DNA from 2 places in the Xanthomonas hortorum pv. pelargonii genome. Region 1 is predicted to be linked to the other one. Evidence: predicted binding sites of a transcription regulator. Region 1 holds the regulator's gene; the other holds the start of a gene.

Region 1 (4,806 bases):
TCGATCAGCGGCAAGGTGTGCGAGCGGCGGTCCAGCACGGCGCGGCCGTCGAACCAGCCCAGCGAGGTCTGCGGGGCGTGCAGCACTTCGACCACGCGGGCCAGCGGTAGTGCATAGACGGCTTCGCCGGCCTGCACCAGCAGGGTCGGCAGGATCGCCAGGGTCAGCGGCACGCGGATCATGAAGCGGCTGCCGCGGCCCAGTTCCGACTGGATCTGGATCTGCCCGCTGAGTTCGCGGATGCGCGATTGCACCACGTCCATGCCCACGCCACGGCCGGAGATGTCGGTGACCTCGGCCTTGGTCGAAAAGCCCGGCATGAAGATCAGATGCAGGCACTCGTCGGTGCTCAGACGGGCAGCGGCTTCGGCGTCGATCAGGCCTTTATTGCGGGCGATTTCGCGCAGGCGCTCGGGGTCGATGCCGGCGCCGTCGTCCTGAATTTCGATACTGACGTAGTCGCCTTCCTGCTGTGCGGACAGGCGCACATGACCACTGCGCGGTTTGCCGGTGGCTTCGCGCAGGGCAGGGGATTCGATGCCGTGGTCGATCGCGTTGCGCACCAGATGCACCAGCGGATCGGCCAGGGCTTCGACCAGATTACGGTCCAGTTCTGTCTCGGCGCCGATCAGTTCCAGCTCCACTTCCTTGGACAAGGTGCGCGCCACATCGCGGGCCACCTTGGGGAAGCGCGAGAACACCTTGCTGACCGGCTGCATGCGGGTGCGCATGACCGCGGTCTGCAGGCGGGCAGTGGCGATATCCAGCACGCTGACCGCGCGATCGAGTTCTTCGTCGCGCAGGCGGGTGCGCAGGGTCTTGAGACGATTGCGCGAGAGCACCAGTTCGCCGATCAGGTTGACGATGGCGTCCAGGCGCTTGGTGTCCACGCGCACGGTCTGTTCGGCTTCGGCACCCTTGGCGGCGGCTTTGGGCGCGGCCTTGGCGCCGGGCGCCGGTACGTGGCCGTCGTCATGGGCAGGTGTGGCCACCGCAGCCAATGCGGCCTTGGGCGCGGCCTTGACCGCCGGCGGGCCGCTCTTGGCATCGAACTGCGCGATCAGCGAGGCCGGCGCATGCGGCACGGTTTCGCCCGAGCCCATCGCATCGAGCATCGCCTGCAGATAATCCAGCGACTGCTGCGCGGCATCGAAGTGATGCGCCTGCAACACCGCCTGGCCGGAGCGCGCCATGCCGAGGGTTTCTTCAGCGGCGTGGCACAGCTCCACCATGGGCTTGATCGCCAGAAAGCCGGCGCCGCCCTTGAGCGTGTGGAAACCGCGGAACACCGCGTTGAGCTGGTCGGCTTCGTCCGGTGCCTGTTCCAGCGCGACCAGCTGTTCGCCGAGGCGATCCAGGATTTCCTGGGCCTCGACGATGAAATCGGCAGCAATATCGTCTGGAACAGCACTCATGGTTACAACCCCAATCCGGACAGCAGGTCATCGGCGTCGTCCTGCGACACCGCGTGACGGTCCAGGCCCTTGACTGCAGGACCGGCAAGACCGCCGTCGTCTTTCTTCGGCTCGGTGCTCTTTGGCGGCAGGCCGAGTGCGCCGAAGCCTTCGTGCACGCGCCGCACGATGCCGGCCACGCGCCGGATGATCTGCCCGCTCAGGTCCTGGTAGCTTTGCGCCAGCGACAGTTCGGTCAGGTTGTGGCGCATCTTGTCCATCAGCGCGCCCTGGTCCTGATTCAGACCACCGTCGCGCAGCTGGTTGGCCAGCTCACGGCATTCTTCGACCAGATCCAGCGTGCGATGGCTGGCCTTTTCGGTCATTTCCACCACGTGGTCCAGGCGCGAACACGCATCGTCCAGTTCGCCGGCTTCTTCGGGCACGGTGGGCAGTTCGCCCAGCGCCTGACCGAGTTCGCGTGCGAGCCGGCTCAGGCCCTGCATCATCGGACGGGTGCGCAAGGCGGCGAGGTGGTCGACCTCGCGCTTCCAGGCGGCTTCGTCACCGCTTTCCAGTGCATCGAGCGCGCCTTGCAGGCGGTCGATCAAGGCAGCGCGTTCGGCATTGGTTTCCACGGTGGCGTTCATCAGGCGGTCGCCGCCAGACGTTCGAACACCTTGCCCAGCTTTTCTTCCAGCGTCTGCGCGGTGAACGGCTTGATGATGTAGCCATTCACGCCGCACTGGGCGGCTTCGATGATCTGCTCGCGCTTTGCTTCGGCGGTCACCATCATCACCGGCAGGTGCTTGAGCTTGGCGTCGGCGCGGATGTTGCGCAGCAGGTCGATGCCGGTCATGCCGGGCATGTTCCAGTCGGTGACCACGAAATCGAACGGGCCGGCCCGCAATGCAGCCAGTGCGCTGTTGCCGTCTTCGGCCTCTGCGGTATTGGTGAAGCCAAGATCGCCCAACAGATTCTTGACGATACGTCGCATCGTCGAGAAGTCGTCCACGATCAAAATCCGCATGTTCTTGTTCACATCAAGCTCCTAACACTAAAAAATACGCGAAAAAATCATTCGTCAATTTCGACACCGGCATCGGCCAGTTCGAAGACCTTGAGGCGGCCGCGCAGACGCACCACGGCCTGGCCGTGGATCTGGCAGACGCGCGATTCGCTGACACCGAGCACGGCGCCGATTTCCTTCAGGTTCAATTCCTGTTCGTAGTACAGCGACAGCACCAGCTGCTCGCGCTCGGGCAACTGGCCGATGGCCTTGCCCAGCTCGCGGCCGAACTCGCCACGCTCCATCATCTGCTGCGGGTTGGGGCCACCCTTGGCGGTGGTGTCCAGCTCGCCGTGATCTTCGATCCGCGACTCCAGGCTCAGCACCTGGCCGCGGGCGGCGTCTTCCATCAGACGCAGGTAATCGGGCAACGGCATTTCCATCGCGGCAGCCACTTCGGTGGCGGCGGCGGCGCGGCCGGTGTTCTGTTCGATCTTGCGCACGGCGGCGGCAGCGTCGCGGGCACGGCGGTGGACTGAACGCGGCACCCAGTCGCCTCTGCGAATCTCGTCGATCATCGAGCCGCGGATACGGATCGAGGCATAGGTTTCGAACGAGGCGCCCTGCTCGGAGTCGTAACTGCGCGAGGCTTCGATCAGGCCGATCATGCCGGCCTGGATCAGGTCGTCCACTTCCACGCTCGCCGGCAGGCGCGCGGCCAGATGGTGGGCGATGCGGCGCACCAGATCGGCGTGTTGGGTGACGATGTCGTTGGCGTTGTTGCGTTGCACTGCACGGTACTGCGCGGTGGCCGTCGTTGCGGTTGCGGTAGCGGTGCTCATGCGGCGACCCCCCGTTGGATGATGCGTTCGACAAAGAACTCGACGTTGCCGCGTGGCACGGTGGGGGCCTGCCAGCGCGAGGTACGCCGCGCGATTTCTGCGATGGCCAGCGCCGAGGGGCTGGCGGGGTAGGCCTTGATGACCGGTTGCTGGCGCTGTACCGACAAACGCAACCAGTCGTCCTGGGGCACGTGGCCGAGGTAGTTCAGCGACACGTCGCCGAGGAATTTTTCGCAGACCCGCGACAGCTTGTCGTACAGCAGGCGGCCTTCGTTGGGGTCGCGCACCATGTTGGCGATGATCTGCAAACGGTCCACGCCGCGTTCGCGCGAGAGCACCTTGATCAGCGCGTAGGCGTCGGTGATCGAGGCCGGTTCGTCGCAGACCACCACCACGGTGTCCTGGGCGGCCTGGCAGAAGGTCAGCACGCTGTCGGTAATGCCGGCGGCGGTGTCGATGACCATCACGTCCAGGTCGCGTTCCAGTTCGGAGAACACGTTGACCAGGCCGATGTGCTGGGCCGGAGCCATTTCGGCCATGTGGCGGCGACCGGAGGCGGCCGGGACCACCAACACGCCACCGGGGCCTTCGATGATCACTTCGTCCAGCGTGCAGCGGCCGGCGATCAGGTCGGCCAGGGTGTACTTGGGCGAGAGTCCCAAGACCACGTCCAGGTTGGCCAGGCCAAGGTCGGCGTCCAGCAGCAGGGTGCGCTTGCCCATCTCGGCAAGGGCCACGGCCAGGTTGGCGGAGATGTTGGTTTTACCCACGCCGCCCTTGCCACCGGTCACGGCAATGGTGCGCACCGGGCCCAGGGGCTCGGGACGGGTCGCCGTCAGGGGGAAGGCGTTGGTCAGCTTGGCGTATTCACGCGACTGCATGGTTGTGCTCCGGAGTACAGGGCTTATCGGCAGCGCGCCGCAAATCTTCAAGGCGAAGAACGAGACTGGCGGCATTGGCGCGGTGCAGGTCGTCGGGGACCCGCTGTCCGTCAGTCACCCAGGTGATGGGCATTTGGTGGTCGACCACCACCGACAAGGCGCTGCCGAAGCGGCCGGTCTCGTCGAGTTTGGTCAGCACCACGCCTTGGGGTTTGGCGTGGGCGAAGCGGCGTACGACCTCGTCGAGGTCGGAAAAATGGGCGTTGGCCGGCAGCACCAGCAGCGAGGTGACCTGGTGCGCGGCGCGCAGCCAGTTCAGCTGTGCGGCCAGGGCGCGGTCGCGCTGGCCCATGCCAGCGGTGTCGATCAACACCAGCTTGTAGTCGCGCAGGCGCTCGAGCAGTTCCAGCAGGCTCTCGGCGCTGTCGGCCTCGTGCACCGCGATGCCGAGCTGACGGCCGTAGCTGTGCAGCTGCTCGCGGCCGCCGACGCGCTGGGTGTCGGTGGTGACCAGGGCCACGTCGCGCGGGGCGTGCTGGGCGGCGAAGCGCTGGGCGAGCTTGGCGATGGTGGTGGTCTTGCCGGCACCGGTCGGGCCGACCAGGGCGATCACGCCGCCGCGTTCCAGCGGGTCGATCGGAGCCACCGGCAGACGCTTGGACAGCAGGCCCAGCATCAGC
Region 2 (4,806 bases), 1.1 Mb from region 1:
GCCGCGTTTCCAAAACTTGCACGCACTACGTTTGCGTTGCCGCTGTGGGCAGGCTGCAGGCGGAAGATCGACACCGCATCGGCCAGCTCCACTGCCTGTTCTTCCAGGCTGCGTGCAGCGGCGGTGGCTTCTTCCACCAGCGCGGCGTTGCGTTGGGTGACTTCGTCCAATTGCGCGACGGTGCGGTTGACCTGTTCGATGCCGCTGGATTGCTCGGCGCTGGCGGCGGTGATCTCGCTCATGATGTCGGTGACGTGTTTCACCGAGCCGACGATTTCGCGCATGGTCGCGCCGGCGCGGTGCACCAGGCCCGAGCCCAGTTCGACCTTGTCGGTGGAGTCGGCGATCAGCGTCTTGATCTCCTTGGCCGCATCGGCCGAGCGCCGCGCCAACGCGCGCACTTCCGAGGCGACCACGGCGAAACCACGGCCTTGTTCGCCCGCGCGTGCGGCTTCCACTGCGGCGTTGAGCGCCAGGATATTGGTCTGGAAGGCGATGCCGTCGATGACGCCGATGATCTCGCCGATCTTGCGCGAGGCGGTGCTGATCTGGCTCATCGTGGACACCACATCGTCCATCACCTTGCCGCCGCTCTGCGCGACTTCGCCGGTGCCCACCACCAGGCGATTGGCCTGCAGCGCGCTTTCCGCATTCTGCTTCACGGTGGAGGTGAGTTCTTCCATGGAGCTGGCGGTTTCTTCCAGATTGGCGGCCTGTTGCTCGGTGCGCTCGGACAGGTCGGTATTGCCGGCGGCGATTTCCACCGCGGCCCGGCGGATGGTGTCGGAGGCAATCTGGATGCCGCCAATGATCTCGGTCAGACGCAGTACGGTCTGGTTGGTATCGTCGCGCAGGCGCGCAAAGATGCCGTGCGCATCGCCCTCCACGCGCTGGGTGAGGTCGCCTTCGGCCATTGCGCCGATCACGCGTGCCAACGCGGCCAGATGAGTTTCCACCGAGTCGTAGATGCGGTTGATGCCCTGGGCCAGCGACAGCAGTACACCGTCCATGCCGTCCATTTGCATGCGCCGGCTGAAATCGCCGACGGCGGCGGCATCGATGACCTGGATCAACGCCTGCTCTGCGTTGACCTGCGCGGTGACGTCCATCCACTGCGCGATGGTGCCCAGCCTGGTGCCGTCGCTGGCGATGATCGGGCTGTAGACGAAGTCGATCTGGCGGCCGAAGAACGGCGCGCGCACCGCTTTGGAAGCGGTCAATGCGCGCATGCGGTCGATCGCCGCCTGGCTGTCGGGATAGATGTCGCCGATGCTGCCGCCGACGAAGCCTTCGGCATGGAAGCTGGGGCGGAAGCTCTGCACATCCGGCTCGATCAGCTTGAGCATTGCGAGCAATTTGCGATTGGCGAACAGCACCTGGCCGTCGTCGTCGGCGATGCGGATCATGGTGTCCAGATCGTCCAGCGCCTTGATCACGAACTGGCCATGGCGCAGGCCTTGTTCCATCACGTCGATGCGGATGGCCAGCTTGTCCTGGGTCGCCTGCAGCGCATGCAGCAACGGCGCAAGCTCGCCGGAGGCATTGCGCAGCTCCACGCGCTGGAAGCGCTCATCGCCCATCGCAGCGACCACGCCGATTGCCTGCTGCAACTGTGCGCTGGTGCGACGGCGCGACCACCACCACAGCCCTGCACTGGCGATGCCCAACACCAGCAGTGCCGGCAACATCCGTCCCAGCCCGCTCCAAAAACTACCGGGCACCAACGTGGCGGCGTAGAGCGTCAGCAGTACCAGCAGCCCGATGTGCGCAGCGGCGGGAAGCCAGGCCATTCCGGTGGCACGCGCAAGGCTCCTGCCGGCAGATGGGCGGGGGACAGCGGTGGCATCGTGTGAAGGCAACATAGGCTGGGTCCGACTAGGTGATCTGGGATGGGGCTGCGTCCGGCAGGAAATACGCTGCAATGGAGGTATCGGCGGCTGAGCCCGAATCATGACGGCGTGAAATTGCCGTTCGTCGGAATGTGGGCGCTAAGCGGACGAAATCGCCGATGTGATTGATTTGGAAGCGGTTTCAGTGCGGTTTGGTACGTGATGGAATGGTTGTGCGGCGTCGGTATCTGAGTTTTCAAATGTAAATTTTGGGTGAAATATCGTTGGCCGATTTCACGCTGGAATCTCCTCTGCGGTAGGCGTTTGAGAAGCGCGCGCATACCTCCCATCAGCCGCGACACTTGCAACCGCTCTTACGATTTACACTTCCCATTCCCCACAAAAAACCGACCGTCTCGCGACGGTCGGTTCAATCTGTTGCGCTCACTAACGCAGTATCGGCCGATTACTTGGCCGGCGTGGCCTGCGCATCGTCCGGCAATGCCCAGGCGATGACGCTGTCGCCGGACTTGGTTTCCATGCGGTCGTGTCCACCCACGGCGGCCACGATGTACTGCTTGCCGTCGATGGTGTAGCTCAGCGGGGCAGCCTGCGGGCCGGCCGGCACGCGGGTCTCCCAGACCTGCTTGCCGGTGCGGGTGTCGAAGCCGCGCATGAAGTCGTCCAGGGTCGCGCCGATGAAGGTCACGCCACCGGCGGTGGCCAGCGAGCCGCTGTTGTTGGGCGTGCCGATCTCGAACTTGGTCTTGGACGGGATGCCCATCGGACCCTGGTCGTAGCCGGTGCCCAGCGGACGGCGCCAGAGTACCTGCTGCGTGCGCAAATCCACGCCGGAGATGTAGCCCCACGGCGGTGCCACGCACGGCGTGTTGAGCGGCGACATCCACGGCTCCTTGCGGGCGCCGTAGGCCAGGCCCTTCTGCGCCATGTAGCCGGGCGTCTTGCTCTTGCCGTCGAACACCGAGACCACGCCTAGCTCGTTCATTTTCTCGCGGGTATAGACCTGCAAGGTGTACGGCAGGCGATTGCTGTTCATCACCATGATGCCGCGCTGCAGATCGACCGAGACGCCGCCCCAGTTGATGCCGCCGTGGTTGCCGGTGAACGCCAGCGAGCCTTGCAGGGTGGGCGGGGTGAACATGCCTTCGTAGCGCAGCTGCTTGAACTGGATACGGCAGGCCAGCTGGTCGAACGGAGTCATGCCCCAGGCATCGGATTCGATGATGGTTTCGTATTCGCGGCTCGGCGCGCCCACGGTATTGGGCATGCCCGGCGAGATCGGCTGCGTGGCAGCGGTAAAATCGCCGTGATCGGTCCCTTGCGGCACGGCGATCTGCTTGACCGGCATGATCGGCTCGCCGGTGGCGCGGTCCAGCACGAACACCTGGCCGGACTTGGTGGCCTGGATCACCGCAGGACGGGTACCGCCGCCAGCGACCGGCCAATCGACCAGATTCGGCTGCGGGCCGATGTCGTAATCCCACAGGTCGTGGTTGACGGTGCGGAAGTGCCAACGCTCCTTGCCGGTGGCCGCGTCCACGGCGACCAGGGAGGCGGTGTATTCCTCATCCTGCGGCGTGCGGCCCTTGCCGAAGAAATCGCCCGAGGCATTGCCGGTGGGCAGATAGACCAGGCCCAGCTCGTCGTCGGCGGACATCAGCGACCACACGTTCGGGGTCGAGCGGGTGTAGGTCTGGCCGGCCGGCGGCTCGGCGGTGATCGCCGGGTTGCCCAGGTCCCAGGCCCAACGCAGCTGGCCGGTGAGCGCATCGAAGCCACGCACCACGCCCGAGGGCGCATCGCCTTCCTGGCCGTCGCGCACCTGGCCGGTGGGCTGGATCACCACACCGCGCATCACCACTGGCGGCGAGGTCGGGCCGACGAAGCCGGGCTTGGTGTTGCCGGTGCCGGCATTGAGATCGACAAAGCCGTTGTTGCCGAAGCTGGTGCACAGCTTGCCGGTCTGCGCGTCCAGCGCGCCGAGGCGGCCATCGACCATCGGCCAGAAGATCCGCGTCGGGCACTCGGCGGTGCCTTGCGGCGCCTGGTAATACGACACGCCGCGACAGGTGGTGGCGGCAACGCCGGCCATCGCCTTCGGATTGGTCTGCGGGTCGAAGCGCCAGCGCTCCTTGCCGTTGGCCGCTTCCACCGCGATCACCTTCTGGGTCGGGGTGCAGATGTAGAGCAGCTCGCCGACCTTGAGCGGAGTGTTCTGGAAGGCGTAGCCCAGCTTGGAGCCGGCCGGCTTCAGATCGCCGGTATGGAATTCCCAGGCCACCTTGAGCTGCTTGGCGTTTTCCGGGGTGATCTGCGCGCCCGGAGTGTAGTGGTTGGACAGGTTGGAGCCGGCGTACGACGTCCAGTTGCTGGCATCGTGGTTGGCCGCGACGTTGCCGTCCGGGCTGGGCACGTTGGCGCGGCTGAACGGCGTTGCGTTCTCGGCCGGCAGCTTGGAGGCATCGGCCAGTTCGACATTGCGCGGTACCAGCAACGGCCACAGGATCAGCGCTGCGCCCAGGATCGGCAGCACGCCGGTCACCAGCACATAGCCAACACCCGACAGCGGCTGCATGCGCCGACGCGCCACACCCCAGAACGGCAGCAGCACCAGGCCGAGCACCGACATCATGGCCAGCCGCGGGACCAGGCCCCAGCCATCCAGGCCCACTTCCCACAGCGCCCACGCGATGGTGGCCGCCAGCGTGGCGCCAAACAGCCACAGGCCGGCACGCTTGCCCAGCGCCAGCAAGACGCCAGCCAGGAACAGGCCGATGCCCGCCAACAGGTAGTACCAGGAACCGCCAACGGCAACCAGGCGGCCGCCTTCGTAGGCAAGCACCGCACCGAGCACGGCGATCACCACCGCATAGGCCACCAGCAACCAGGTGCCTAGCCCACGTTTTGAGGATTGATCAGTCATTTTTGAGATGTCAGGAGGGACCCAGGCACCGGC

Evidence for each region. Region 1 encodes FliA, which starts transcription of late flagellar genes. Its sites were predicted from a motif close to TAAAGTTTNNCNNNCNNNGGCCGATAA; they were not measured.
Region 2: a site for FliA is predicted at 1,928-1,954, ahead of NDY25_RS16865 (methyl-accepting chemotaxis protein). Genes of this name have one in related genera too.

What each region holds. Positions count from the first base shown of each region.
Region 1 covers NZ_CP098604.1:5,002,968-5,007,773, forward strand. The annotation lists gene NDY25_RS21330 (chemotaxis protein CheA) at 1-1,415, opposite strand, end outside; gene NDY25_RS21335 (protein phosphatase CheZ) at 1,418-2,044, opposite strand; gene cheY (chemotaxis response regulator CheY) at 2,044-2,436, opposite strand; gene NDY25_RS21345 (RNA polymerase sigma factor FliA) at 2,472-3,245, opposite strand; gene NDY25_RS21350 (MinD/ParA family protein) at 3,242-4,126, opposite strand; gene flhF (flagellar biosynthesis GTPase FlhF) at 4,113-4,806, opposite strand, start outside.
Region 2 covers NZ_CP098604.1:3,899,849-3,904,654, forward strand. The annotation lists gene NDY25_RS16865 (methyl-accepting chemotaxis protein) at 1-1,862, opposite strand, end outside; gene NDY25_RS16870 (glucose/quinate/shikimate family membrane-bound PQQ-dependent dehydrogenase) at 2,296-4,734, opposite strand.